DNA from 4 places in the Janthinobacterium sp. 64 genome. Region 2 is predicted to be linked to each of the others. Evidence: predicted binding sites of a transcription regulator. Region 2 holds the regulator's gene; each other region holds the start of a gene.
What was found. The regulator FNR, encoded in region 2, switches genes on or off when oxygen is low (the NO sensors DNR and NnrR bind a similar motif). The targets are predictions, from matches to a motif close to TTGATNNNNATCAA.
Positions count from the first base shown of each region.

Region 1: the regulator FNR is predicted to act here: its motif matches at 4,612-4,625, upstream of CLU91_RS07265 (OmpW/AlkL family protein).
Region 3: the regulator FNR is predicted to act here: its motif matches at 3,203-3,216, upstream of CLU91_RS09695 (universal stress protein).
Region 4: the regulator FNR is predicted to act here: its motif matches at 3,876-3,889, upstream of CLU91_RS03740 (serine protein kinase).

Region 1 is NZ_PHUG01000001.1:1,664,558-1,672,011, reverse strand. Features, by position in the region: gene CLU91_RS07295 (SpoIIE family protein phosphatase) at 1-627, opposite strand, end outside; gene CLU91_RS07290 (NAD(P)H-dependent oxidoreductase) at 800-1,390, opposite strand; gene CLU91_RS07285 (MerR family transcriptional regulator) at 1,450-1,815, opposite strand; gene fur (ferric iron uptake transcriptional regulator) at 1,889-2,329, opposite strand; gene CLU91_RS07275 (LysR family transcriptional regulator) at 2,583-3,479, shown strand; gene CLU91_RS07270 (IS1595 family transposase) at 3,485-4,453, opposite strand; gene CLU91_RS07265 (OmpW/AlkL family protein) at 4,691-5,308, shown strand; gene CLU91_RS07260 (MetQ/NlpA family ABC transporter substrate-binding protein) at 5,389-6,216, opposite strand; gene CLU91_RS07255 (methionine ABC transporter permease) at 6,249-6,923, opposite strand; gene CLU91_RS07250 (methionine ABC transporter ATP-binding protein) at 6,916-7,454, opposite strand, start outside.
Region 2 is NZ_PHUG01000001.1:3,734,403-3,741,856, forward strand. Features, by position in the region: gene ccoP (cytochrome-c oxidase, cbb3-type subunit III) at 1-314, shown strand, start outside; gene ccoG (cytochrome c oxidase accessory protein CcoG) at 319-1,701, shown strand; gene CLU91_RS16405 (FixH family protein) at 1,848-2,372, shown strand; gene fnr (fumarate/nitrate reduction transcriptional regulator Fnr) at 2,376-3,134, opposite strand; gene CLU91_RS16415 (hybrid sensor histidine kinase/response regulator) at 3,374-6,454, shown strand; gene CLU91_RS16420 (TOBE domain-containing protein) at 6,526-7,293, opposite strand; gene CLU91_RS16425 (sulfate/molybdate ABC transporter ATP-binding protein) at 7,334-7,454, opposite strand, start outside.
Region 3 is NZ_PHUG01000001.1:2,205,975-2,213,428, reverse strand. Features, by position in the region: gene CLU91_RS09715 (hypothetical protein) at 1-170, opposite strand, end outside; gene hemP (hemin uptake protein HemP) at 257-454, opposite strand; gene CLU91_RS09705 (Crp/Fnr family transcriptional regulator) at 715-1,521, opposite strand; gene CLU91_RS09700 (response regulator) at 1,850-2,494, opposite strand; gene CLU91_RS09695 (universal stress protein) at 2,654-3,121, opposite strand; gene CLU91_RS09690 (protein phosphatase CheZ) at 3,589-4,449, shown strand; gene CLU91_RS09685 (chemotaxis protein CheA) at 4,449-6,347, shown strand; gene leuC (3-isopropylmalate dehydratase large subunit) at 6,623-7,454, shown strand, end outside.
Region 4 is NZ_PHUG01000001.1:858,555-866,008, forward strand. Features, by position in the region: gene CLU91_RS03720 (tetratricopeptide repeat protein) at 1-322, shown strand, start outside; gene CLU91_RS03725 (catalase) at 623-2,059, shown strand; gene CLU91_RS03730 (hypothetical protein) at 2,132-2,467, opposite strand; gene CLU91_RS03735 (S1 family peptidase) at 2,638-3,819, opposite strand; gene CLU91_RS03740 (serine protein kinase) at 4,086-6,050, shown strand; gene CLU91_RS03745 (DUF444 family protein) at 6,053-7,243, shown strand; gene CLU91_RS03750 (SpoVR family protein) at 7,240-7,454, shown strand, end outside.

The sequences.
Region 1 (7,454 bases), 2.1 Mb from region 2:
GTGGCCGGTGCAGTCGGCGATGGCGGCGAACCAGCCGCCCGCGTGGCGCTCGAAGAAGTAAAAATCGCCGCCGACGACGTCGCGCGGCTGCCATTCCAGGTGCGCGTCGGGCAGGGTGGCGCGCAATTCCGCATCCGAGGTGCGCAGCCGGGCACGCTGGATCACGCTGGCGTAATCGATGCTGTGCATGATTTGCCGGTTCTTTTCCGCCTGCATGGTGGCCACAACGTTCATCAGCTGCAAGCCGAAGCCCACGCCGGCCAGCGCGCCGCCGTCCGTGATGATGAAGCCGTCGGCCAGCGCCTTTTCGCCCGCTTCCACGGCGCGGAAGGTGAGGTCTTCGATGCTCATGGCGCCATCGACGATCAGCGGTTCCTTGTCCATGAAGGCGATGCAGCTCTTCTTGCCGTACACCTCGTGATAAAAGGGCTTGGACATCTGCGACATGAAGATGTTGCGGCTGATCAAGCCGATGGGCTTGTGCTGCTCCGTGACTGGCAGGCTCATCATGTCGCGCCGTTCCGTGAACAGCTCCAGCACGGCGAAATTGCTGGCGTCGGCCTGCACCGATTCCGTGGGTATGCACAGATCAAACGCCACGGACGTGCGATAACGGGGAAGATGCAATCGAGAAGCGTTGAACTCCACAGCGGCTACCTTTACATGACGAGCGGACCCTTGTTGTCGCGACGGCAAGGCGACTGACAAACAGGCAATATCATCATGGTAGCCTTTGAATGTGACGGCTTGATTACCAGCTTGTCAAAACCGTATGCATGATGGCTGCATGGCAAGCAACTTACAGGCGCCGGGCCAGCGCCTGCGCCTGCTCCAGCCAGCGCGCGCGCTGCACTTCGGTGGAGTCGAGGATGGGGCCGAAGCTGGCCACTTTGACGGGCTTGACGCCGCAAAATTCCAAGGTCGTCTTGCGCAGCTGGTGGATGCCGGGCATGTGATAGATCCAGCGGAAATACCAGGGCGGCGTATCCATCGTCACCAGCAGCTGGGCCGTGCGGCCCTTCAGCAGCTGGGCGGGGAAAGCCTTGCCCGGGCGGTACTTGAAGGCAAAGCCGGGCAGGAAGACGCGGTCGACAAAACCCTTCAGCAGGGCTGGCGCGCCGCCCCACCAGATGGGGTAGGCGAACACCAGGTGTTCGGCCCAGCTGATGGCTTCCTGCGCCGCCAGCAAGTCCGCTTCCAGCGGCTGTACCTGGCGGTAGCCTTCGTGCAGGATGGGATCGAAGTCCAGCTGGCCCAGGCGCAGTTCGCGCACCGTATGGCCCGCGCTGCGGGCCGTGGCGGCGTAGGCTTCGGCCAGGGCGGCGCAGAAACTGTCGCCGGACGGGTGGCCGAGGAGAATGAGAATGCGCTTCGGTGTAATTTTGCTCATGTTGCAGGCTTTCCGTTAAAGAACAGCTTGCATGCTAAAGCCTGCCCCTGGGGGCAGAGTCAAGCGGCCGCTGGAAGGTGCTGGCGCGCCAGGCAGTCGCGGATTTCCGTGTCGATGCCGGCCAGCTGCGCGTCGAGTTGGCGCAGGCGGGCGAACTCCTGCTGTATCTGCGCGCGCTTGGCGGCGATGTGCTGCGACAGGGCGGCCCAGTCGGTCTCGTCGCCAGCGAGAATGGGCAGCAGTTCAGCCAGGCGGAAGCCCAGCGCCTGCGCCTGGCGTATCAGTCTGACTTGCGCCAGGTCTTGCTGCGTGTAGACGCGGTAGGCGCCGGAGCGGCGCACGTCGCCCAGCAAGCCCAGCGTTTCATAGTGGCGCAAGGCCTTGGGCGAGGTACCCGCCAGGCGGGCGATTTCTCCGATGTACATGCTTGTTCCTGTTGAGCTGTGGCGCACGCAGTGTAGCGCAGGTGGCTTGCCACGCGCTACCTTGCGCGCTGCCTCAGGAGGCTTTGCGCGGCGGGACTTTCTTCGCCGTGCACTCGGCGCAGGTGCCGTACAGCGACAGCGCGTGCTCGTGCAGCACGAAGCCCCGCTCGGTGGCGATTTCATTCTGGCGCAGTTCGATGCCTTCATCGACGAATTCATCGACCTTGCCGCAACCCGTGCAGACCAGGTGATCGTGGTGTTGGCCTTCATTCAGTTCAAAGACGGCATGGCCCGATTCGAAGTGCCGGCGAAACAAGATGCCCGCCTCGGCGAACTGCATCAGCACGCGGTAGATGGTGGCCAGGCCCACGTCGATTTTTTCAGCCAGCAAGAGTTTGTAGACATCGTCCGCACTCAGGTGCTTGATGCCCCCTTCTTGAAACAGCTGCAGAATGCGCAAGCGGGGGATGGTCACTTTCAAGCCCGATTCACGCAGTTCCCTCAATATATCCATGTCTCCCATTCCTTTTTATGATCGCCTGAGCGAGCGCTTAAGTGTGAACGTGCATTATATCGCAAATGATAATCATTACCATTCTCATGTGTGCACTGGACATAGTATGTTGCTCAAACCGCTGCTAATCCAGTGACATCGGTGCAAGTGGCCATTGCGTGGCGGGCAACTTGTGGCAGCAGTCCTCGTTGCGGATGGAAAAATGGCGCTCGTATCGTTACACTGTGCAGCAGGCAACAACAATGGAGGGGGTATGGACCGATTTGATGCGATGCGTCTGTTTACGCGTATCGTCGAGCTGCGCAGTTTCACCCAGGCGGCGCATGACCTCGGTTACCCGAAGGCGACCGTCACGCATGCGATCAAGCAGCTCGAAGCGCGGCTGCGCGTGCGCCTGCTGCAGCGGACAACGCGGCAAGTGACGCCCACGCCCGATGGCCAGGCGTATTACCAGCGCTGCGTGCGCCTGCTGGCGGACCTGGAAGAAACGGAAGCCGTGTTCAGTTCGGCGATGCAGCAGCCGGCCGGCAAGCTGCGCGTCGACCTGCACGCGACCCTGGCCATGCATTTCGTCTTGCCCGTGCTGGACCAGTTCTGCACCCGCTACCCTTTGATCGAACTGGAAATCGGCATGGGCGACCGCCTCGTCGACCTGGTGCGCGAAGGCGTCGACTGCGTGCTGCGCGTGGGCGAATTGAGCGACTCGTCCATGGTGGCGCGCCGGCTGGCGCTGCTGGAACAGCTGACGTGCGCCAGCCCCGCCTACCTGGCCGCGCACGGCACGCCGGAGAATCTGGCGCAGCTCGATGGCCACCGCGCCGTCAATTTCTTTTCCGTCCAGACGGGCAAGGTCTGGCCCTTCGATTTCAAGGTGGATGGCCAGCACTACAGCGTGGCCTTGCCGGGCACGGTGTCCGTCAACAATGCCGACGCGTATCACGCCTGCTGCCGCGCGGGCCTGGGCTTGATCCAGGCACCCCGCTACCATCTGCAGCAGGCGCTCGCTACCGGCGAGCTGGTGGAAGTGTTGTCGGCCATGCGTCCCGACCCGCTGCCCGTGTCCGTGCTGTATCCCCATCAGCGGCAACTGTCGCCGCGCGTGCGCGTGTTTGCCGACTGGCTCGCCAGCCTGTTCGCCGAGGTGGTTTAATTTGGCTATGTCACCGTCAGATGTGGGAATGTCCCCAAAGTGGCTCTGAGCAAGCTTTCGGGGGACAATATTCTCCGTGCGTCGAGTATCCAGCGCCAGCCCAGGTAGTTCGGCAGGTAGCGCGTGGCCACGCCATGAAACGCCTGCAGCCAGCCGCGCAACCTGCTGTGATACGCATTGACGTTCTGCACATGCACCGTGCCGCGCACGCGAACGCCGGCCCGCAAGTTAACGGCCGCATGCCCGATGCCGATCTCCCTGGCAAACACGGGATAGGCCGGATGGCCATCGCTCACCAACAAGATGTCACGGTCGATCACCGCTGGCAGGCAGGCGTGCAGTTTGGCCTTGCTCAGCTGGCCCATGCCGGCAATAAAGTCGACGGTTTGGCCGGTGCGGTCGCGCGCCACCAGCACGCACACCTGCTCGTTGGAAATGCCACGCTGGCTGGCGCGGCCTCCGCGCTTGCGCGCCGGTCGCGTCATGTGTTTTGAACCTTTCTGCGACTCCAGCAAATACATCTCGTCGGCTTCGGTAATGCCATGCAGGCAGCGCGGCCGGTCGGTCTTGGCCAGCGCGAGGAAACGGTGGCGCCAGCGAAAGCTGGTGTTGCGATGGATATGCACCTTGCTGGCCGCCTTGCGTACCGAAAACGAGTTGAGCAGGCAATCGGCATAGGCCAGCCAGCGTTCCTTGTGGTGCAGATGCGCCAGCGGCGTGCCGCTCAAGGCGTTGAAGGTTTTGCGGCAAGGCACGCAGCGATAGCGCTGCAGACCGTGCGTCTGGCCGTGACGGTGGAAATGTGTCGATCGACAGCTGGGACAATGCAGTTGCGCCAGCGCTGTTTGCTCGATCAGGACGAGGGCCGCAGCCTGTGGCGCGCTGGTGCGCAATAATTCGCTGCTGGCAAGACGCTGGCGGTGCGACAGTTGCGGGAATTGGCTGGCAAAGGTCTGCCACTGGGCGGCGTCCATGATCGGCTCCTTGAAAGGAAATACCTGATCCAGTTAGACCTCAGCAACTGCGGCGCGTTCCCACCGCTTTCGATGACAGCGCCTTTAATTTTGCAATGCCGCATTTTCTTGACCTGGGTAAAGAAAAAAATCGCTCTGATGATGCCATCTAGCACTATTTGATGTGGATCAAAGTTTTTGTTGCACTGCACTCTTAGACTTCGCAGCGTTACTTAACGACAAAAAGAGGGAACTAGAATGAAAAAGTCCGCAACTGCAGCAGCAATCGTCCTGGCCGCCATCGGCGCATTCGCCGGCAACGCAATGGCACAGGAAAGCCCATGGCTGGTCCGTGCGCGCGCCGTGCATATCGATCCGGCCAACAAATCTGCTCCTGTGGGTGGCGTCGGCGCATCCGACCTGATTCACGTCAGCAGCAAGACGATTCCGGAAATCGATATTTCGTACTTCTTCACCCCGAACATCGCTGCCGAACTGATCCTGACGTACCCGCAAAAGCATGACGTCACCTTGTCCGGCACGAAGATCGGCAGCTTCAAGCATTTGCCGCCGACCCTGTCGCTGCAATACCACTTCATGCCTGAAAAACAGTTCAGCCCATACGTCGGCGCAGGCGTGAACTACACGAATATCTCGGACGTGAAATTGCTGAATGGCGCCGGCCGCCTGGAACATGACAGCTGGGGCTTCTCGCTGCAAGCTGGCGTCGACTACAAGCTGGACAAAAACTGGTCGCTGAACTTCGACATCAAGAAAGTGCAGATCCGCAGCGACGTACTGGCCGGTGGCGCCAAGATCAGCGAAGTCAAGGTTGATCCTGTCCTGATCGGCGTAGGTGTCGGCTACCGTTTCTAAGTGCTGATAGCGCCACAGTGGCGCGCAAAAAAAACGGCCAGGTGTGAACCTGGCCGTTTTTTTGCGTGCAGCGCTTTGCCTTATTTTTTCAGCGTCTTTTCCAGCGCCAGCTGGTAGTCCGTCTTTTCGTAGCCGGCCAGGTATTTGTTCGTCGCGTCGAGGAAGGCGCGCGAGCGGTAGGCCGCTTCCAGGTCCTTGACCCATGGCTTGGCCTTGTCGGCCGTGCGGATGGCCACCAGGTTGATGTAGCTGTCCGAGATCTTTTCCACGGCGAGGGCCGAGGTCAGCTTCATGCCGGCGGCCAGGGCGAAGTTGCCATTGACGAAAGCGTAGTCGGCGTCGGCCAGCGAACGTGGCAGCTGCGCCGCTTCCAGCGGCACCAGTTTCAGCTTCTTCGGGTTGTCCAGCACGTCGCGTTCGGACGCGCGCAGCGGGTCGACGTTCGGTTTCAGCTTGATCCAGCCCATCTTGGCCAGCATGACCAGCGCGCGCGCCTGGTTGGTCGGGTCGTTCGGCATGGTGATGGTGGCGCCGTTCTTGACGTCCGCCAGGGTTTTTTGCTTGCCGCCGTACAGGCCGATGGGCATGGTTGGCACGGTGATGAGGGAGCTCAAGGGCAGCTTGTTATCGGTGGCGAACTTGGTCAGATACACGATGTGCTGGAACACGTTGGCGTCCAGCGAGCCTTCGGCCAGCGCGTAGTTCGGCTGCACGTAGTCGTTGAATTCGACGATCTTGACCTTGTAGCCCTGTTTTTCCAGGATGGGTTTGATGCCCAGCTTCAGCTGGTCCGAATACGGGCCGGAGCTGGTGCCGATGACGAGTTCTTTCGGGTCCTTGGCGTGAGCGGCGGTGGCGAAGGCCAGGCTGGCGGCGGCCAGCAGCAGGTTGCGGCGAATATGGTTCATGCTTTTCCTTGTACTGAAATACTAAAGATGAATTAACGTTTGTCGAGGCGCTTGGCGATGCGCGTGCCGGCGAACTGAATGGTTTGCACCAGCACGATCAGGATGGCCACGGTGGCGACCATGATGTCCGTCTCGAAGCGGTAGTAGCCGTAGCGGATGGCCAGGTCGCCGATGCCGCCGCCGCCCACCACGCCGGCCACGGCCGAATACGACAGGAAGCTGATCGACAGCACGGTCAGCGCCAGCACCAGGCCGGAGCGCGCTTCGACCAGCAGCACGCGGAAGATGATCTGCATTTCCGACGCGCCCATGGCGTGCGCCGCCTCGATCACGCCGCGCGGCACTTCGCGCAGGTTCTGTTCCACCAGGCGCGCCAGGTAGGGAATGGCGGCGAACGACAGCGGCACGGCAGCGGCCAGCGGGCCGATCGAGGTGCCCGCGATAATGCGCGTAAACGGCGTCAGGGCGACCAGCAAGATGATGAAGGGGAAGCTGCGCACGGTATTGACCAGCCAGCCGAGGATCATCGACAGCGGACGGTTTTCCAGCGACTGGCCTTCCGAGACGAGAAACAGCACAATGCCCAGCGGGCCGCCGATCAGGATGGCGGCCGTCAATCCAATGCCCAGCATGGTCATGGTCTGGCCCAGCGCCACCCAGATTTCCGGCAGCAGGTTGATGACGTTATTGATCGATTCTTCAAACATGTGTTGCATCCTTCCATGCGGTGGCTTCAAACGCCTCGGTGCCGTAGTACGCCAGCTCGCGTCCCAGCGCCGTCTTGCGCGGGGTGGCCGTGTCGCTCAAGTCGAATTGTTCGGCGATGGCGCCGTTTTCCACGACGGCGACGCGGTTGCAGATGGCGCCCAGCACCGACAGCTCATGGCTGACGATGACGATGGTCACGCCAAGGCGCGCATTGATGTCGCGCAGGGTGTCGAGCAGGGCGCGCGTGGTTTCTGCGTCCAGCGCGGACGTCGGCTCGTCGCACAGCAGCACGTCGGGGTGGCTGGCCAGGGCGCGGGCGATCGCCACGCGCTGCTTCTGCCCGCCGGACAATTGGGCCGGATAGCTGTGCAGCTTGTCGGACAGGCCGACGAGCGCCAGGCATTCCTCGACCCTGGCGGCGATCTGCTCGCCCTTGGTGGTGCCATGGATTTTCAGGGGGAAGGCGACGTTGTCGAAGACGCTGGCGTTTTGCAGCAGGTTGAACTGCTGGAAAATCATGCCGATGTTCT
Region 2 (7,454 bases):
ACGTGGCCCATTACGTGCTGAGCCTGTCCGGTTCCACCTCGGACCCCGTCAAATCCGTGCTGGGCAAGGCCAAGTTCGGCGCCTGCATGGCCTGTCATGGCGCCGATGCGAAGGGCAATCAGATGCTCGGTTCGCCTAACCTGACGGACAAGATCTGGCTGTACGGCGGCAGTGCTGATACCATCATGGAAACCGTACGCAAGGGACGCAGCAACACCATGCCGGCCTTCAGCGATTTCCTCGGCGAGTCCAAGGTCCACGTGCTGTCAGCCTATGTCTGGAGCCTGTCGAATCCCCAGACGCCCGTGAAATGATGTAATGGAACCTCAAGTCATCAAGATGTATGCGGCCCGCGAGCAGATCTACCCTCGCGAGGCCAAAGGACGCTACGCTACCTGGCGATGGGTATGCGTATGGCTTACCCAGCTGGCGTTCTACGGCTTGCCGTGGTTGACCTGGAATGGCAGGCAAGCCCTGCTGTTCGATTTGACCACGCGCAAGTTCTACATTTTCGGCGTCGTGCTGTGGCCCCAGGATTTCATCTATCTGGCGGCCCTGCTGATCATCTGTGCGTATTTGTTGTTCCTCGTCACGGCCATTGCCGGGCGGGTGTGGTGCGGGTTCTCTTGCCCGCAAACGGTATACACGGAAATCTTCCTGTGGGTCGAACGCCGTATCGAGGGCACGCGCAGCGCGCGCATGGCCCTCGACAAGCAGGGACCCTCCGTGCGCAAGGCCTTCAAGAAGACGGCCAAGCACCTGGCATGGGGCGCCATCGCCCTGTGGACGGGCTTTACCTTTGTCGGCTACTTCACGCCGATCAAGGAACTGGCGCGCGAGGTGACCACCCTCAATTTCGGTCCCTGGGAATGGTTCTGGGTCTTGTTCTACAGCCTGGCAACCTACGGCAACGCGGGCTGGCTGCGCGAGCAGGTGTGCAAATACATGTGCCCCTACGCGCGCTTCCAGAGCGCCATGTTCGACCAGGACACCCTGATCATCACCTACGATGCCAAGCGCGGCGAACCGCGTGGCGCCATCAGCAAGAAGGCTGGCAACAACGACAAGCTGGGCGACTGCATCGACTGCACCCTGTGCGTGCAGGTGTGTCCGACCGGCATCGATATCCGCAACGGCCTGCAGTATGAATGCATCGGCTGCGCCGCCTGCGTCGATGCCTGCAACAGCGTGATGGACAAGGTCGACCGGCCGCGGGGACTGGTACGCTACAGTACCGACCATGCGATGGAAAACAACTTCAGTTCGAAGCAGATACGCCAGCGCGCCATGCGCCCGCGCGTCTTGATCTACACTTCCATCCTGGCCCTGATCATCATCGCCGTGTGTACCTCGCTGGCGCTGCGCACGCCCCTGAAAATGGACGTGATCCGCGACCGCGGTTCGATGGGACGCGAAGTGGAAGACGGCATGATCGAAAACGTCTACCGCTTGCAGATCATGAACACCTCCGAGCAAAGCCAGCATTTCAAGATCAGCGCTTCCGGTTTGCCGGGCCTGACCTTGCTGACGCGCGAAGAAGTGACCTTGCAGCCGACGGAAACGCTGGGTTGGCCGATCCGCCTGCGCGTACCGCACGGCGTGGGCGAGAAGGGTTCGAACAAGATTGCGATCGAACTGCAATCGCTGGACGACCCATCGCTGCATGTGCGTGAAAGCGCGGTATTCATCGTGCCGCGGTGATGTTGATTCGGGGTCGGACCCTCTGGGTCCGACCCCGGTATGTCGCCGTAGGGGTAGCATCAAACATGCGTTAGCTTTACTGTATTTTCAACCCAGAAGCAAAAGCTGGGGTCAGACCCAAAGGGTCTGACCCCAAGGAGAACAAAATGTCCGACAGTCTGAAACTGCAAGCCCCCGCTGCCCCGTGGTACAAGCATCGCTGGCCTTGGCTGCTGATGATCGGTCCCGGCCTGTCCGTGGTCGTCGGCAGTTTCATGGGCTATATCGCGTTTACGCAGCCCGATGCGCTGGTGGTGGGCGACTATTACAAGCAGGGCAAGGCAATCAACCAGGATTTGAAGCGCGACACGATCGCCAGCGACCTGGCGATGGATACCAGCCTGTCCTATGATGTGGCGTCAGCGCGCCTGAGTGGTTCCGTGCACAGCTTCGGCAAGGCTTACCAGGGTCCGCTGCAGCTGCACCTGGCGCATGCGACCCTGCCGGAAAAGGATATCAAGCTGCTGGTGCAGCCCGATGCGGCCGGCAATTTTTCCGTAGCGCTGCCGATGCTCGAGCGCAGCCGCTGGCAGGTACTGGTAGAAAACGACAAACGCGAGTGGCGCCTGTCCGGCATCTGGACCTGGCCGCTGCAGCGCAGCATCGCGCTGCACGCCGATGAAGAGCTGTAAGCCTTATTTACAGACGTCCGTGCCGGCGGTAATAGCTTTTAATTTGGCGGGCTGCAAGATCTCGATCTCGCGATTGGAGACGCGCAGCCAGCCTTCCTTCTTGAATTTCGACAATAAACGGCTGACGCTCTCGATGGTCAGCCCCAGGTAATTGCCGATTTCCTCGCGCGACATGCGCAGCTGGAATTTGCTGGGCGAATAACCGCGCGCTTCATAGCGCGAGGCCAGGTTGACGATAAAGGCGGCAAAACGCTGGGTCGCCTGCATATTGCCCAGCAACAGCATGACGCTTTGCTCGCGCGTGATTTCCTGGCTCATCATGCGATGGAAATGGCGCAACAGGGTCGGCATATTGCCCAGCAATTGTTCCAGGCTGGAAAACGGAATTTCACACACTTCGCTGTCTTCCAGCGCCACCGCATTACAGTGGTGGCGGTCGGCGCTGATGGCGTCCATGCCCAGCAGTTCACCCGCCATCTGGAAACCCGTCACCTGCTCTTCGCCGCCCGGATTGATCTGGTAGGTCTTGAAGTGCCCCAGGCGGATCGCATACAGGTTCTGGAACGAGTCGCCGATGCGGAACAGCGAGGCACCGCGCACGATCTTGCGGCGGCGGCCGATAATCTGGTCCAGCCTGTCCATGTCGCCCACATCGAGGCCCATTGGCAGGCACAATTGATGCATGCTGCAGGTCGAGCATCGCGCACGCAACGCTTCCACGGTCACGGTGGGCATGGTGGGAGTGAGTAGCGCTTCAGTCATGTCGGTACCTTTTAGAAAATGCAATAACAAGTTTACTGCATACAGGGTTGCCGTGTGCCAATTTCACTGCATTTCCGCTCAATAAACGACGTTCTGACTTTGATTATATGGCAACATCGTCAAAAGCCCATGCGGGGCGGGCAATTTGCGTGGTGCCGCTTGCCAAGCTGGGGCATTGATAGGAAAATTCCTGACAGCATTATCTGCCGCCTGTAGCGCCCGGTACTGAAAAGGAAATCATGAAGCCTCTCGGCATCAAAGCAAAAGTCGCGCTGGCCACCAGCCTGACCTCGATCGCCATGATCGCGCTGGTCACCATGCTACAGGTACAGCGCATGCGCGCCGACTTCACGCGAGTACTGGTGAGCCAGCAGTCTGCCCTGATCACCCGCACCGCTGCCGAACTCGACGACAAGCTGGGCATGCTGCTGCAGATCGTCACGCTGACGGCCAGGCAGCAGCCGCCGGCATTGATCGCCCAGCCCGCCCAATTGCGCGAATACTATTCGCGCCGCTCGATGCTGGTACTGTTCGACGACGTGCTGGTGCTCGATGCGCAAGGCGCCGTCGTCGCTGACATGCCGCTAGTCACGGGCCGCGCCGGCATCAACGTGGCCGAGCGCGAATATTTCCAGACCGTCTTGCGCACGCGCCAGCCCATGATCACCGAGCCGATGCTGGGCAAATCGAGCGGCATGCCCATCGTGCAGATGGTGGCGCCCGTGCTCACGGCCGATGGCCAGGTGGCCGGCGTGGTGATCGGCGTGCTGCGCCTGTACAAAGACAACTTGCTGGGCCGTTTGCGCACGGAAAAGATCGGCAAGAGCGGCTATTACTTCATCCTCACGCGCGGCGCCGTGCCGCGTTACGTGCTGCACCCCGATACCAGCCGCTTGCTGCAGCCGCGCCTGCCGAACGCCAACCGGACAACCACCGAGTTGCTGAAGCAAGATGGCGAAGGCAGCATGGTCAGCACCAACAGCCGCGGCATCACGGCCGTCAACAGCTTCAAGCGCCTGAAATCGGTGAACTGGCTGCTGGCCGCCTCGCTGCCCCTCGACGATGCCTTCGAACCGTTCGATGGCGTGCTCTACCGGCTGGTGCTGTGGAGCACCCTCGCCTCGCTGCTGGCCGCGTTTGTTCTGGGCTGGGTCACCGTGCGCCTGCTGTCGCCGCTGGTGCGCCTGCGCGACACCTTGCTGGCCCTGCGTACCAGCGGCAGCCGCTTCACCCCCGTGCCGGTGCAGCAGCGCGACGAAATCGGCGAACTGACGGAAGCGTTCAACGGCCTGATGAGCGAACGCGACCGCCTGCAGCAGGAACTCGAAGCGCGCGCGGCGGAACTGGAACAGGAGCGCGACCGGGCCGAGGCGGCCAACCGGGCAAAGAGCGATTTCGTGGCCAACATGAGCCATGAAATCCGCACGCCCCTCAATGCCGTGCTGGGCATGGTGTACTTATTGGGCAATACCAGGCTCGATACGGAACAGCGCAAGTATCTGACCATGGTGCGCGTGGCGGGCCAGTCGCTGCTGGGCATCCTCAACGATGTGCTCGACTATTCGAAGATCGAGGCGCGCCGCATGGAATTGTCGCCCGTCGAATTCGACCTCGACGAGGTCATGAACACGCTGGCCACGACGATGACGATGAATGCGGGCGAAAAGGAGCTGGAACTGGCCATCGCCGTCGAGCCCGACGTGCCGCGGCGCCTGGTGGGCGACGCCCAGCGCCTGCAGCAAATTCTCGTCAACCTGGCCGGCAACGCCATCAAGTTCACGGAAAGCGGCGAAGTGGTGGTGGCCGTCAGCCTGGCCGAGAGCAAGAGCGAGAGCGGCCGCGCCTGGCTGCGCTTCGAAGTGCGCGACACGGGCATCGGCATGACGGAACTGCAGCAACAGCAACTGTTTGCCGCATTTTCGCAGGGTGACCAGAGCATCACGCGGCGCTTCGGCGGCACGGGCCTGGGCCTGGCCATCAGCAAGCAGCTGATCCACATGATGGGCGGCGACATCGCCGTGGCCAGCAGCGAAGGCAAGGGCAGCCGCTTCTGGTTCAGCGTGCCCTTCGAGATGCTGGCGCAGCCGGCCGAAACGCGGCGCACGCCGGCCCTGGGCCAGCTGCGCCTGCTGGTGGCCGACGACAACCGCACCACGCGCGAACTGATCGTCAAGCTGATCGAGGCCTGGGGCTGGCTGGCCGACGAAGTGGACTCCGGCTTTGCCGCCATCGAACTGTACCGCGAACGCCTGGCGCAGCAGCAACCGTACGACGTGGTGCTGGCCGACTGGCACATGCCCGTCATGGACGGCCTGGCCACGGCCAAGGCCATCCGCCAGGCGGCCAGCGGCCAGCGCCAGCCCATCGTGGTGATGGTCAACGCCTTCGCCCGCAACCACCTGGAAGAAATCTCCAGCGCGGCCGAGGCCGATGTCGTGCTGATGAAGCCGATCACGGGTTCGAGCCTGTTCGACGCCCTGCACCAGGCGCTGATCGCCAAGAACGACGGCGGCGAACAGCGCATCCTGCACCAGCCGCTGGGTACGGAACTGGCCGGCGTGCATTTCCTGCTGGTGGAAGACAATCATTTGAACCAGGCCGTGGCGCGCGGCATCCTCGAACACATGGGCGCCACCCTGGACGTGGTCGGCGACGGCTTGCAAGCCGTGGAACGGCTGCGCACGGAAGCGCTGCGCTACGATATCGTGCTGATGGACATGCAAATGCCCGTCATGGACGGCTTCAGCGCGACCCACATCATCCGCACGGAACTGCGCTTGAACTTGCCCGTGATCGCCATGACCGCCGGCGTGCTGGCGTCCGAGCGCGAGCGCTGCATGACGGCAGGCATCAGCGACTTCATCGCCAAGCCCGTGGTGGTGGAAGAGATGATGGCAGTCATCCTGCGCCACCTGCCCAAGCGCCCGCCCGTGCAGACGGCCGAGCCGGTGACTGTTGCCGATGAGGAAGTATTTTCCATGGCGCCGCTGATGCGCGTGATGGGCCGCGATGCGAAGGGGCGCGGCGTGCTGCGGCGCATGGTGGAAGACGCCCTGAACAAGGGCATGACGCCCGTGCGCGACGCCGAAACCGCGTTGCAATCGGGCCGCCACAGCGACGTGGCGCGCATCCTGCACGGCGTGCGCGGCTCCGTCGGCACCCTGGGCACGAAACGCCTGATCCGCGCCGCGTTCGCCACCGAGGAAGCCATCGACGCGGGCCGCCTGGACGAGGTGCCGGCGCTGCTGGCGCACACGGCGCAGGAGCTGGAACTGGTGCTGGCGGCGGCGGCGAATTGGTTGTCCAGGCTGAAGGATTAAGCTCGCTTGAACCCAAGAGATAAATGCCGGGGTCGTACCCTCAGGGTACGACCCCAGTCCTTGCTTTGGGTTTAGGCGGGCACGCCCAGAATCACGCTCGACGCCTTGAACATCGCCGTCACGCTGCTGCCGATGGCGATGCCCAGATCGGTACTGCTCTGATTCGTGATGATGGCGGCAATCGTGCCGCCGCGCGGCAAGTCCAGCACCACTTCCGTATTGACGGCGCCCGTCTGCACGCGCGTCACGGTGCCGGCCAATTGGTTGCGCGCCGAAAAGCGCGCCCCTTCGCTGTCGGCCACGAGGATGATCGACGAGGCCTTGATCAGCGCAAACGCTTCCGCGCCCGGCGCCAGGCCCAGGCTCTCGCTGCTGCCCTGCGTGACGATGGCAACGATGTGCTGGCCACCGGGCAACTCCAGGGTCACTTCATCGTTGACGGCGCCCTGTTTCAGTTCGGCCACCTTGCCCAGGAATTGATTGCGTGCCGTGGTTTTCATGGCCATTCTCCGTATGAGTAACAAATCGTCGGCGATGCCTTCCGCCTGGCTGCCCAGCTGGCGCAGGTAGCGCGCATGCTCGCGCTCGATGATGCGAAAATTGTCGACCAGCTGGCGCCCACGCTGCGTCAGCCGCGTGCCGCCGCCACCCTTGCCGCCCGTCAAGCGCTCCACCAGCGGCTCGCCAGCCAGGTTGTTCATCGCGTCGATGGCATCCCAGGCCGCCTTGTAGCTCATCTTGACGAGCTTGGCCGCCTGCGTGATGGAGCCGCACTCGGCGATGGCGCCCAGCAATTCCACCCTGCCGGCGCCGCCCAGATTTTCTCCGCCCACCGTCATCCATACCGAACCTTGCAGGCCGATTTCCGCTGCCGCTGATTTATCCAATGCGTTCACCCAATGCCATGTGGTCTTCCCTGTTATCGATCTGTCCGTCGCGCAAGTACAGCACGTGTTCGCCCAGGATGCGCGCATCTTCCGGATCATGGGTGATCAGGATC
Region 3 (7,454 bases), 1.5 Mb from region 2:
CCGGGCGAGCTGGACAGCACTTGCAGGTGGCGTTCGATGACGCCCGCCAGTTTCTCGCAGGGACTGCCAGCATGGTAGTGCGACATCAGGTGCAGCACGGCCGAGAGCAGCAATTCAGGCTGCTGGCCTTGCGGGGAAGGAAACATCGGGGAAGGTCGGTCGTTCGCCATCAAACACTCCTGTGCGGGTGGTGTGGCTGGCTGCGCGCATGGGGCGCGACTGGCTGGCGAGTGTGGTGACTGGCTGCCGTGCTGCTTCAGGCAGTCAGGATCAGCTTGTTCAATTGGGTGACGCGCAGGCGATAGATCTTGCCGCTGTGCTCAATTTCCACTTCGCGGCCCTGCTGCAGCAGCGCTTCGCTGGTGATGCGGCGCGCCGGCTGGGCCATGCTGACGGGAGGACGGACGTGGGCAGTAGCGGCATCCTGGATCAAGGCTGGTTTTGAGCTTTGCATGTTGGGCTTTCTTTATCTCAGTTGAGAATGATTCGTATTTGCATTATTGTTGAATGTGGCCCGAAAAGCAAGGCTTATTTGTGCCGGAGGCTGGCTTTTTTTTGAGTGCCACGGAGGGGCGTGCCGTGTGCGCGGCGCGCGGCGGCGCCAGCGGGCGGGAGAAGGGGCGGGCAACAAAAAAGACCCGGCAAGGCGGTGTGCCTTGGCCGGGTCAAGCCTGTGCCAAGCTTGAAGAATTGGGTGGCGTGTATCGGGTGGCGTTAAATGGTGGCCAGCAATTGCGCCGAGGCGGTGGCGGCCGCCGTGGTGTCGGCCTTGAGCTTGGCTGCGGCCAGCTGCTTGGCGCGCGAGCGCGAGGGTGGCAGGCGGCGCAGGGTTTTCAGGGCGTCCGGGTCCTTGATGCCGATGGTACGCTGGTCAACCGAGATCAGGCCGATTTCATTGAAAGCGGACAAGGTGCGGCTGACCGTTTCCAGGGTCAGGCCCAGGTAGCTGCCGATTTCATGGCGCGTCATGCGCAGGTTGAACAGCTTGCTCGAGTAGCCCATCTGTGCGAAGCGGTCGGCCAGCGAGACGAGGAAGCGCGCCACGCGGGCTTCGGCGCTGAGGGCGCCCAGCATGCCGATCATCGCCTGTTCGCGCACCAGTTCGCGGCTCATCACGCCGTACATGACGTTTTCCAGTTCCAGGTGGACTCTGCCCAGCGCCGTCAGCTTCTTGAACGGCAGCAGGATCAGGTCGCAGTCGGACAAGGCCACCGCTTCCGAGGAGTAATGGCGCGAGTGGATGCCGTCGACGCCCAGCATGTCGCCCTTCATGGGGAAGCTGAGTACCTGCTCATTGCCGAATTCATCGATGAGCACGGTTTTCAGGAAGCCCGAATTGACGATGTACAGGGTGTCGAACGGCTGGCCGATGGTGTGCACGCGCTGGCCCGTCTTGAATTGCACGTGCTGGAACAGCAATTCGTCGGCGGCGATGGTGCAGGCGCTGGAGATATGCAGCAGGTCGCACACCTCCTTCAGGTTCGACCATAGCCGCCCCTGGCGCTGGCGCCCCGCTTCCATCGGAGAGGAGGGGGGCAGCGATGGAGCGGCAGCGCGGGTTTCAGGCGTTTGCGTGGACAGCATGTTCATCTCCTGGTGACAAGTAGTGCAGAGTTGAATGACAAGGTGCACAGGGCGGCGGGCAAGGCAGGGGCGGCGCGCGTCCAGGCGGATAAATCTCAATGCGCTGAAGACTTGCTGTGTGATGAAATAACTTCCCAGCAACTTGACGACTGGTTTCAGTATGCCAACAACCGTATGCAATTAATATCAGCAGTGGCTGAATATGGCAGTAGGAGCTATGGCAGGTGATGTAGGATTGTTCCTACGGGCGGCGCGCGTGGGCCGCTCAGGTCTTGAAGGGGGAGAGCAGGCGGTGTGCCACGGCATACTGCACCATTTCCGACAGCGAGCTCATGCCCATCTTTTGCATGATGCGCGTCTTGTGCGTACTCACGGTTTTCACGCTCAGGTGCAGATGGTTGGCGATTTCCGTGATCGACTTGCCTGCCACCAGCAGGGAAAAGACCTCGAACTCGCGGTCCGACAGCTGTTTGTGCAGCAAGCTTTCATTCGGCATCATGATGTTGAGCACAAGCTGCTCTGCCACCTCGGCGCTGATGTAGGGGCGGCCCGACGCCACCTTGTGGATGGCGCCCACCAGCTGGGTGCCCGCGCTTTCCTTGGTCAGATAGCCTTGTGCGCCGGCGCGGATGGCGCGCACCGCATATTGCTCTTCCTCGTGCATGGTGAGGATCAGGATGGCCAGCTTGGGTGCTTCGCTGCGGATTTGCCGGATCAGGTCGACGCCGCTGCGGCCCGGCATCGACAGGTCGAGCAGCAACAGGTCGAAGCCGCCCTGACGGACGTGGTTGAGTACCTCAAAGCCGTCGATGGCTTCGCCCACGATGTCGATGTCCGGCGCGCCGTCAAGGATGCGCTTCAATCCTTCCCGCATGATGGTGTGGTCGTCGGCAATCACAATACGTATCATAGGCGCGCAATCTGGAAGCGTGTAATGTGTCCTGGCCGTTTCGTGGCGGCCGGCCAGGTGTTGGGAAACGAGAAACGTTGTCATTTTAACTGAAAAGGCCGCAGTGTAGCCTTTTACCCGATACATGGGTTGCTGCGGCCTGCATGGCCATGTGACCCCTTATTTTGATGGGGGTTCCTTGATCAGCCTATGCACGAGTACCGGCAATGTCGAGTGCGACAGCACTTTGTTGGTCACACTGCCGAGCAGCAATTGCCCCCAGCCGCTGCGGCCATGCGAGCCCATGAAGATCAGGTCGCAGTGCTGCAATTGCGCCACTTCCACGATTTTCAGGGCCGGGCTGTCGGAAAAGGCCGTCAGGCCCGTCGCTTCCAGGCCCCGCTTGGCGGCCGCGTCGAGGATGGGCTGCCAGTGGTCGGCGCCCGCCTTGCGCATGGCGATGCGGTACTCCTCTTCGCTGGGATAGCTCGGTGGAATGATTTCGATGTACACCGGGTACTGGTACTCGGGCGCCACGTACACGGCAAGGATGTCGGCGTGCATCTGTTCGGCAAAGGCAACGCCGGCACAGGCCGTCAGGTTGGAGACGGTGGAACCGTCCGTGGCGATCAGAATTTTCTTATACATGGCAGGTCCTTTGGCGGTGACTCAGCGCGTGCAACGCCCCTTATTGTAGGCGCGGCGGCAGCATGGTATTCATCTAAAGACTTGATAATTATCAATACTATTGCACCTTCAGTATAGACAACATTGGCAGAAAGATCGTGTTTTAGCCGCAACGATAGTCATGGAGTACTGTTGCGCAGCCGCCCGTGAGCAGGATTTCTTGTGCGCCGCGTGGTCTTGCACGCACGCCAATGGTAGTATTTCAAAATACAACAGCAGGAACACTTATTTCCTGACGGAAAAGCTCTTGTAGAACAGCTTTACACCAGGAAGCGCGTTTTGAGATTTACCAACAGGGCGGCGCCCTGCTACACTCGCACCATCGCAGCGGTATTGCCTCAAATCATCTTAATCGAGAAATTGTGGGTATCAGTCTGTAAAACGCACAGTTCAGGCGGAATTTTGACAAATTATGGAGAAGCAGGGATATGACCAACGCCGCTGATGATTTCGATGCATTATTCGATGAAGTATCCGCGCAAAGCGCGGCCGCAGCCACGCCAGCGCCTGCCGCCGCGCCCGCTCCTGCCGTGATCGCGGACGACGATTTTGACGCGCTGTTCGACTCCGTGTCGGCCAGCGCCGCCGTGCCGCCAGCGGCCGCGGAAGCGCCAGTCGCCGCCGCGCCGGAAGCGCCGCCCGCGGCTGACGCAGGCGTGCCTGGCGAAGCGGCCGATCCTGTCGACCAGTCCGACAAGCCGATGTTCGAACGCCTGGGCGGCATCGTGCGCCTGCTGCACGATTCGCTGCGCGAACTGGGCTACGACAAGGCGTTGACGGAAGCGTCGTCGCAGATCGTCGACGCGCAGGACCGCCTGGAATATGTCGCCACCCTGACGGAACAGGCCGCCAACAAGGTCCTGAATACGCTCGACGAAGGCATGCCGGCGCAAGATGTGCTGTCGAAGAAAGCCAAGGACATGGACAGCCGCTGGACGGCGCTGTTCGATGGCAAGCTGAGCCTGGAAGAGTTCAAGGCCCTGGCCGGCGATTCGCGCCAGTTCGCGCAAGCCGTTGCCGAGGCGACGGAAGCGGAAAAAGCGCGCTTGCTGGAAATTATGATGGCGCAGGACTTCCAGGACATCACGGGCCAGCTGATCAAAAAAGTGGTCAACATCACCAAGACGGTGGAAAACGAATTGGCTCAGCTGCTGCGCGACAACGCGCCGGCCGAGGTGCGCGAAAAACTGGCGCAAAAGCCGGTGCCGCTGATGCAGGGCCCGTCCGTGCCGTCGGTGGCACTGGACCAGGATAATGTAGACGACCTTCTTGCGGATTTGGGATTCTAATGGACGATATGCTCAAGGATTTCGTCGTTGAGGCGATGGATCTTGCGGTTAATGTTGAAGAGCACTTATTGCGCCTCGAGCGTGATCCTGACAACAAGGAAACACTGAATGCCGTGTTTCGTTCCTTCCACACCATCAAGGGTGGCGCCGGCTTCATGGGCCTGCCCGCACTGGTGGCGGCCTGCCATCTGACGGAAAACCTGTTCGATGCGCTGCGCACGGGCGCCGCGCCGGTGACCCCGATCGCCATCGAGGCAGCGCTGCAGGCGTCCGGTTTCGTCGCCGACCAGCTGACGGAACTGGCCAACGGTGCCGCGCCGGAAAGCTTGCCGGCCATGCCGGAAGAGCTGGAACACATCCTGACGAACGCCATCGAAGGCAAGGGCATGGACGCCCACGCGCCGGCCGCCGCCGTGGTGGCGCAAGCCGCCGCGCCCGTTGCCGAAGTTGCCGTCGCCACGCCAGCCGCTGCCGCCGTGTCCACCGCTACCGCCAGTGCCGATGGCCTGGACTGGGAAGGCATGTATAACGCCGTCGTGCCGGCCGGTAGCCAGATCGCTGCCGCACCGGCTTCCGCCGTCGCTGCTGCGCCTGCCGCCGTGGCCAGCGTGGCCGCCGCGCCTGCCGCTGCCGCCGCTGCCAAGCCGGCCGGCAAGGCCTGGGATGGCGCGGAACGCCGCGAAGAGCGTCCGGAAGTGCGCCATGCCGCGCCCGTCAAGGAAGACAGTATCCGCGTCGACGCCGTCAAGCTCGACGCGCTGCTGGAAGTGGCCGGAGAATCGGTGCAGGCGGCCAACCAGGCTGCCGTGCTGCTCGAGCGCTTGCTGCAATTCAAATTCGAAGGCCAGGCCGCCACCCTGATGGCGACCCTGGCGGAAACCCTGGAACGCGCGTCGCGCTACTCGACGGAACTGCAGCGGGCCACGCTGGCCACGCGCATGCAGCCCGTGGGCCGTTTGTTCCAGAAATTCCCGCGCCTGGTGCGCGAGCTGGCAAAAGACCTGGGCAAGGATGTCGAGCTGACCATCGAGGGCGCGGAGACGGAAGTCGACCGCGTGGTGGTCGACAGCCTGTACGATCCGCTCGTGCACATGCTGCGCAATTCGCTCGACCATGGCGTCGAATCGCCGGAAGCGCGCCTGGCTGCCGGCAAGCCCGCCAAATCGTATATTTCGCTGAAAGCCTGGCAGGAAGCCAACAGTGTCATGATCGTGCTGCAGGATGATGGCAAGGGCATGGACCCGGTCTTCCTGCGCAGCAAGGCCCAGCAAAAGGGCTTGATCAGCGAAAACGCGCAATTGAGCAACGACGAATGCTTCCAGCTGGTGTTCCTGCCGGGCTTCTCGACCAAGGAAGTCGCTTCCAGCGTCTCCGGACGCGGCGTGGGCATGGACGTGGTGAAGACGGCCGTGGAGAAAAACCGCGGCGCCATCCACATCGAGTCGACGCTGGGCAAGGGCACGAAGTTTGCCATCCGCCTGCCGATCGAGCTGTCCATCGTGCCGACCATGCTGGTGTCCACCTCGGGCGCCGCGCTGGCGCTGCCGATGGCGGTGGTGCAGCGCGTCGTCGAATTGCCGGAAACCTTCATGGAAGTGGGCGGCGCGCCCGTGCTGAAAGACCAGGGCCGTCCATTGCCCGTGCGCTCGCTGGCCGGCGCGCTGGGGTACGAATCGTGCAGCGAACGCGTGGGCATTGTTGTCGCTGCGCCACAGCCGTACATTCTCGCCGTGGCAGCCGTCGATGGTACGGCCGACCTGGTGATCAAGCCGATGACGGCCATCACCGTGGAAGGCATTACCGGCACCGCCCGCTCGGCCGAGGGTGAGCTGGTGCTGGTCGTGGGCCTATCTTTCCTGATGGATGGTTGCAGGGGAAGTGTGCGCATGGCCGCCTAGAAACACCGGCAAGCACACCAAGCCCGCTGCAGACCTCTGCAGCGGGCTTTTTTTTGATTTTTTTCGATTTTTATTCGCCCCGCCGGCATTTTGGCGGATTTTCGTATCAGCAATTTTTTAACCATATCCGCAAGGCAGGCCGAATTTTGTATCGCCCATCCCACGATGGGGCGGCTTTTGCTTCTGCATTGCACAATATATGGCATAATCATTGCCGATCCCTTCGATCAGTACGACAGATCACTTAAACAGGCTGTGGCAACGCTGCATAAATCATGATGAAGACGCTTTACGACAAACTCTGGGAATCCCACGTTGTTCGGGCCGAAGATGATGGCACGACAATTTTGTATATCGACCGGCACTTGCTGCACGAAGTCACCAGCCCGCAAGCCTTCGATGGTCTCAGCGTGGCGGGCCGCCAGCCGTGGCGCATTTCCGCCAACCTGGCCGTGGCCGACCATAACGTGCCCACCACCAGCCGCATCGACGGCATTGCCGATCCGGTCTCGCGCCTGCAGGTGGAAACGCTGGACAAGAACGCCAAGCACTACGGCTTGACCTACTTCAACATGAACGACAAGCGCCAGGGCATCGTGCACGTGATCGGCCCCGAACAGGGCGCGACCCTGCCCGGCATGACGGTCGTCTGCGGCGACTCGCATACCTCGACCCATGGCGCCTTCGGCGCGCTGGCGCACGGCATCGGCACGTCCGAAGTGGAACACGTGCTGGCCACGCAAACCTTGCTGCAAAAGAAATCCAAATCCATGCTGGTGCAAGTCGACGGCGCCCTGCCGGCCGGCGTGACGGCGAAAGATATCGTGCTGGCCATCATCGGCAAGATCGGCACGGCAGGCGGGACCGGTTACTGTATCGAGTTCGGCGGCGCGGCCATCCGCGCGCTGTCGATGGAAGGGCGCATGACGGTGTGCAACATGGCCATCGAGGCGGGCGCGCGCGCCGGCATCATCGGCGTCGACGACACCACGATCAATTACGTCAAGGGCCGTCCGTTTTCGCCGGCCGGTCCGCACTGGGAACGGGCCGTGACCTACTGGCGTACCCTGCATTCGGACCCGGGCGCCCGTTTCGACCTCGTCGTCA
Region 4 (7,454 bases), 2.9 Mb from region 2:
GGCATTGATGCTCGGCCTGCTGGCAGCGAATGGCGAAGGCGTGCCGCAAGATCCCGTGATAGCGGCCCGCTGGCTGGACAAGTCGAGCGAACTGGGCAATCCACATGCCATGTTTTTGCTCTACAACGCCTACCGCGAAGGCCGCGGCGTGCCGCGCGACCTGGCCAAGGCCCATGCCCTGCTGGAAGAAGCGGCCCACCACGAATATCCGCCCGCCATCCAGGAGCTGGCCATGACGGTGCAGGCGGACGACGCGCTGCGCGCGGGCCACCTGATGAAGGAAGCGACGGAGCACCGGCACAATAACTGGAACAAGTTTTAAGCCAATCAAGGCCAAACCATATTGCACGATGGTCACATCTCGCCAGCGCGCCAGAAAATCACGCTGTGCTTTGCGCTGGATCAATCGTGTTGGACTAGACATTGCCGAGGGGCTATGATGGCCTAGCTGCGTTCCCGGACGCGGCGGGGCTGTCGCCAGCCTCGCAATCGCACGCTGAATTTGCTTTTTAGAAATTTGTTACTCTGGACCAGCCAAGGTGAGCGTCGCATACGCTCAGCCCAGCCAGTGTTTGGGCAGGCCCTGGCTCGTCCGTCGACCTCCCTATCAAGAAAGAGTCCAATGAAAAAGCTGACCACCGCCTTTGGCGCGCCTGTCGTCGACAACCAGAACATCCAGACGGCCGGCCCACGCGGCCCTGCCCTGCTGCAAGATGTGTGGTTCCTGGAAAAGCTGGCCCACTTCGACCGCGAAGTCATCCCCGAGCGCCGCATGCATGCCAAGGGTTCCGGCGCGCATGGCACGTTTACCGTCACGCACGACATCACGCGCTACACGCGGGCGAAAATCTTTGGCGCCGTCGGCAAGCAAACCCCCATGTTTGCGCGCTTTTCCACGGTGGCCGGCGAACGGGGCGCGGCGGACGCGGAACGCGATATCCGTGGCTTCGCCCTGAAGTTCTACACGGAAGAAGGCAACTGGGATCTGGTCGGCAACAACACGCCCGTGTTCTTCATGCGCGACCCGCTGAAATTCCCCGATCTGAATCACGCCATCAAGCGCGACCCGCGCACGGGCCTGCGCAGCGCCAACAGCAACTGGGACTTCTGGACCTCGCTGCCCGAAGCGCTGCACCAGGTGACGGTGGTGATGAGCGACCGGGGCTTGCCGCGCAGCTTCCGCCACATGCACGGCTTCGGCAGCCATACCTTCAGCTTCCTGAATGCGCAAAACGAGCGTTTCTGGGTCAAGTTCACCTTTAAAACCCAGCAAGGGATTGAAAACCTGACGGACGCCGAAGCCGAGGCGCTGGTGGGCAAGGACCGCGAAAGCTCGCACCGCGACCTGTACGAGAGCATCGAAAACAAGGATTTCCCCCGCTGGACGCTGTACGTGCAGATCATGCCGGAAAAAGAGGCAGGCACGTATCACCTGAACCCCTTCGACCTGTCGAAAGTGTGGCCGCACGGCGACTATCCGCTGATCGAAGTGGGCGTGCTGGAACTGAACCGCAATGCCGACAACCACTTTGCCGAAGTGGAGCAAGCGGCCTTCAACCCGGCCAACGTGGTGCCCGGTATCAGTTTTTCGCCGGACAAGATGCTGCAAGGCCGCTTGTTTTCGTATGGCGACGCGCAGCGCTACCGCCTCGGTGTCAACCACAGCCATATCCCCGTCAACGCGCCGAAGTGCCCGTTCCACAGCTATCACCGCGACGGCCAGATGCGCGTCGACGGCAACATGGGCGGCACCCTGGGCTATGAACCGAACAGCGAGCAGGAATGGGCCGAGCAGCCCGACTTCCGCGAACCACCGCTGAGCATTGAGGGCGCGGCCGACCACTGGAACCACCGGGTCGACGAGGATTACTATTCGCAGCCGCGGGCCCTGTTCCGCCTGATGACTGCGGCGCAGCAGCAAGCCTTGTTCGACAATACGGCGCGCGCCATCTCGGGAGCCTCCGAGCAAGTCAAGCAACGCCACATCGGCAACTGCACCCTGTGCGACCCCGCGTATGGCGCGGGCGTGGCCGAAGCGATAGCCCGCCTGAGCAAATAGGGTCGGCGCACGCAGGGCAAGGAAGGCACGCAAGCGGGCTTTTCTTGCCTTCCTCTTCTACGCCACCACGCCCTACCAGCGCTGGATGTCGATCTGGCCCGTGATGCTCGTTTCCACCGGATAGCCATCGACCTGCGATGGCACGCGCCGTTTGACGGAGGCATCGCGCAAATACACGACGAGGGCTTCGCCGCCGATGGCGGTTTGCCCCAGGCTGACGCCTTCGACGCCATCGATCGCCATCAGGGCCCGCTCGTTGCGCCGCTTTGCCGCTTCCAGCCGGCCCGGCGGCGGCGCCACATGCGAGAGGCCCGCCACCGCGTGGCCACTCGCCTCGTCCGGCAGGTACGGCATGGCCGCATCCTCGAAGACGGCGTAAGGTGCTGTTACAAATTTACTGTTTGACATGACACATCCTCCTGATGTTGCTCATGGCACGCGTGGAACAAGGCGGCGCGGCAGCGCCTCTTGCCCGCCAAGCCATGCATGGCAGCCACACCTGACCCTATCATCATCGTGCAAAAGGTGGCGCAGTGCAAGGAAGCATCACGGCGCCTCGCCGTTTTCTGTGACCATGCTCAAGTGTACAAATTGATGTCGAGCGCCACCACCACCCGGCGCATCTGGTTGGCAAACGTGATATTGCCGCCGCCGGCGAACAGCAGGCCAACCGGGTTACGCTGCTGGTTCCAGGTCCAGATGGATGAGCCGGAGTCTCCGCCCGCGCTGAATGCCCCGCTGACGCCCGTGATGGCGATCTGGTCCTGGAACAGCGCGATCCTGCCGCCGCCGTAATTGACGTTGATGGTGGCGCCCAGGCCCGTGATGCGGCCCTGCGTCAATTGCGTCGTGCGCCCGGACTTGCCGACCAGCATGCCCAACGCCGGCGCCACCAGCGCATTGCTGATGCGGAAGTACGCCGGCACGCCGCCGCTCAGGTAGACCAGTTCGTGACGTACGCGGTCTGGCCAGGCCCAGCCGGTGGCGCAATCGACGAAGTTGACGCCGCCGCCGAAATTGATGGGCACGAAGCGCTCGAGCACGGCCACCTGGTCTTGCGGGCAGCGCCCGCCATCGATGGGGCCCGGCTGCACGATGCAGTCGTTGAACACGCCGCCGTTGGAATTGGCCAGCACGTGATTATTGCTAAGAATCATCAAGCGGCTGTTGCGCGGCGCGCTGCGCCCCACGGCCAGGCAGCCGATGGTGCCGGCCGTGATGCGGAAATGCCCGACCGACACGCCGCCCGGCGCCGGGCGCAAGCGGAAACGGTGGGGCTGCGCATCGATCACGCCCGTGACGACGATATTCACGGGCACCCGGTCGCTGGCCACGGCGCGCACGCCCATGGCCCCCACGATGGCGGCCTTGGCGCGATCGACGGACGTCGGTTCGGCCACGTACAGGGTCAGGGCTGGCAAGCCCGGTTCGCCGGACGAGCTGTCGCTGGCGCCCTCGCCCAGACCGATGGACACGCCCTGGATATTGCCGCCGTCGCTGAAGGCATCGGCGGCGCGCACGCCGGCCGCCTGCGCCAGGCCCTGGCGCATGCCGTCTTCGATGCTGCGCTTGATTTCCAGCAATTCCATGCTGACGCCGCTCAAGGCGTCGGGCATGTCCGCGACGGATGCGCTCTCGATCGTATTGTCGTCTTCGCCGGGGGCGGAGAATTGGCCGATGGCCTCTTCATCGTCCGCGCTTTGCCCCCGGCCACTGCTGCCTGGCGGGGTGCTGAAACCGTTCTCGTTGCCGATCATCATGTTCTCCTCGTGGGTCGTTCCGAAACACCAGTGTGGGCTGGCCGCGCCGGCCGGTATTGATCTGGATTGAACTGCGCAGGCACGCGGCGGCCCTGCGCCAAAAGGGCCAAGCGAGGGCAAAAATAGTTCCCTCGTCAAGGTTGAGCGAGATCAGGCGTGCGGACAGAGGCACCGCCATATACTTGACTGACAGGCTGGAACCGGGCCTGCTCCACGGCAGCAACGCCGGCAACGGTATGGATGGGGAAACAATGACGAGCCCTGGCATGACACGCCACGACGACGCGCCCGCGGGCGAGCAAGCAGGTCAGCATGCCGGTTTTATGCACGGCATGGCGGCCTGGGCGGAAAAACACCGCATCAGCCCATGGCGCGGCAGTTTTGCCGACTTTATCGAGCAAATCCTGCCCGGCCGCGCGGCCCTGCTGACGCGCAGCGCGCACCAGTACCTGTGGGACATGATGCGCTGGAACGGCCAGACCGATGACAGCGGGCGCTTTCGCTGCCGCCTGTTCGACGACGAGCTGTTCGGCATCGACGAGGCGATCGACCGCGTGGCCGCCTATTTCAAGGCGGCGGCCGCCGGCTCTGAAGTGGGCCGGCGCATGCTGCTGTTGCTGGGACCGCCATCGGGCGGCAAGTCGACCCTGGTGATCCTGCTCAAGCGGGGGCTGGAAGAATACAGCCACAGCACCGAAGGCGCGCTGTACGGCATCGCCGGCTGTCCCGTGCACGAGTCGCCGCTGCACCTGGTGCCGCACAGCATGCGCGCCGACTTTCGCGCCAGCTATGACGCCGAGCTGCATGGCGAACTGTGCCCCCATTGCCGCGCCCGGCTGGAAGAACAGTACGCGGGCGACTTCCTGCGCATGCCCGTCGAACGCATCCACCTGTCCGAGGCGGGCCGCTGCGGCATCGGCACGTATGCGCCGCACGACCCCACCACGGCCGACCTGGCCGACCTGGTTGGCTCCGTCGACCTGTCGAAAGTGGCGCAGTACGGCGACGAAGGCGATCCGCGCGCCTGGTCCTGGTCCGGCGCCGTGTATGCGGCCAGCCGCGGCATGCTGGAAATGATCGAAATCCTCAAGGTCAAGCGCGAATTCCTCTATTTACTGCTCACCCTGACGCAGGAAAAAAATGTCAAGGTGTCGCGCTTTCCCTTGATTTACCTCGACGAGACCATCCTCGCGCACACGAATCTGGCCGAATTTCGCAAATTCCTGCAAGAAAGCGAAAACGAGGCGCTGCTCGACCGCATGGTCATCGTGCAAGTGCCGTACACGCTCAATTACCGCGAGGAAGCGCGCATTTACCGCAAGCTGATCCAGGCGGCCGCGCCCGCTTTCCGCGACGTGCACCTCGATCCGCACGTGTTGCATGCGGCGGCCGTGTTCGCCATCCTCAGCCGCCTGCCCGAAGGCGAGGCCAAGGAAGCCGAGCTGGTCAAGAAGCTGCGCGTGTATGCGGACGAAGACGTCGACGACTTGCAGCATGCCGATATCCGCCGCCTGCGCGAGCGCGACAAGTCGCCCGACGAAGGCTTGTCGGGCGTGTCGCCCCGTTTCGTCATCAATGCGCTGTCGCACGCCATCATTTCCGCCCAGCGCAACAGCCTCTCCACCATGGATGTGCTGCTGGCCCTGAAGGATGGCATCGAAAGCGATGCGCGCATCGAACCGCGGCGCAAGCGCCAGTGGGTCGATTACCTGGTGCTCACGCGCAAGGATTTCTATAACCGCTGGGTCAAGGCCGACGTGCACAAGGCCCTGTTCGTGTCATTCGAGCAAGAAGCGCAGGACTTGCTGAACAAATATCTCGATGAAGTCGAAGCCATGCTCGACAACCGCCAGATCCGCGACCCCATCACCAGCGAAGAGCGGCGTCCCGACGAGCGCTTCCTGCGCGCCGTGGAAGAAAAAATCCATATCAGCGACGCGGGCAAGCAATCGTTCCGCCAGGAAGTGGTGCGCAAGGCCATGAGCGCCTTCAAGCGGGGCGAGGCCTTTGGACTGGGCAGCCATGCGCAATTGCACGATGCCATCCAGCAATATCTGTTCGAGCAGCGGCGCGATGTGCTGCGCCTGGTCGGTTCGGCCAAGCGCCCCGACGATGACGTGCGGGCCAGGATCTCCGCCGTCGAGCAGCGACTGGTGGACGAATATGGCTACGACGCCCATAGCGCGCGCGAAGCGCTCAACTACGTGACCACCTTGCTGGCGCAGGAATAAGCATGGCCGCCACGACCTCGCCTGCTTCCGCCGCGCCGGCCCTGGCGCGACCCTGGTACGGCTTGTTCTCGCGCGGCGCGCGCGACTGGCTGCGCCACAACCAGAAGGTGCGCGACGCCGTGCAGGCGCACTTGCCCGAGCTGATCGCCACGCCTGACCTGATCGGTGGACCGCAGCAGCGCACGGTGCAAGTGCCCATGCGCCTGCTCGACCATGCGCGGTTCCGCCTGGCGCCCGCGCGCAACAGCGTGGGCGCGGGCCAGGGCGATGGCCAGCCCGGCGATATCGTGCGCGCGGCCCATCCCGCTGCCACGGGCGGGAGCGGAACGCCAGGCGAAGGCGGCGATGGCGAGGGGGAGGTGCGCCTGCTACTGGAGTTTCCCATCGACGACATCCTCGACTGGCTGTGGGACGCTTTCGAGCTGCCGCACCTCAAACCCCGCCACCTGGGCGCGATCGACGACCTGCGGCTGGTGCACAGCGGCCTGGACCGCCATGGCGCCCGCTCACGCCTGGACCGGCGCCGCACCGTCAAGGAAGCGATCAAGCGGCGCGCCCTGCAAGCGCAGCCCGTCCCCTTCACCAATGATGACTTGCGTTACCGCCAGGTGCTGGCACAGCCCCGTCCCAGCACGAATGCCGTCGTGTTTTTCGTGCTGGACGTGTCGGCCAGCATGGCGCAAGCCGAGCGCAAATTGGCCAAATCCTTCTTTTTCTTTGCCTTGCAGGGCTTGCGGCGCAGGTATGCGCGCGTGGAAACGCGCTTCATCGCCCATACGACGCGCGCCTGGGAATTTTCCGAAGCCGAATTCTTCCAGGTCAACGGCATGGGCGGCACCATGGCATCGACCGCCTTTCAGCTGAGCCGCGAACTGCTGCAGCAACACTACGCGCCGGGGCGCTACAACGCCTATCTGTTCTATGCCTCCGATGGCGAGAATTTCAGCGAAGACCGGGCGGCCGCCAGCCTGGGCCTGGGCGAACTGACCGCCTTGCTCAACTATATGGGCTACGTGGAAACCTTGCCCGGCATGCCGCGCAGCCTGGAAACGGAAATGCACAGCCTGTGCGCCGAGCAGGAACGGCGGGGCTTGCCCTTGCACAGCAGCATCCTCAGCAAGCCTGACGATGTGTGGGCGGCCATCCGCACGTTCTTCCAGCACGAAGCGGCCGACACGGAGACAGCATCATGACGCGGCCTGACGCCCTGAACCACGGCGGTGCGCCAGACCAGGCCAACAAGGCCGACAGCGTCGACACCATGAGCCTGGACGGCTACGCGGCCCACATCGAAGCACTGGCGCGGGAACTGGGCCTGGAATTTGCGCCCGTCGAGTTCGAGCTGGTACCGGACAATTTCATGAACGAGATCGCCATCTATGGCTTGCCCGTGCGCATGCGCCA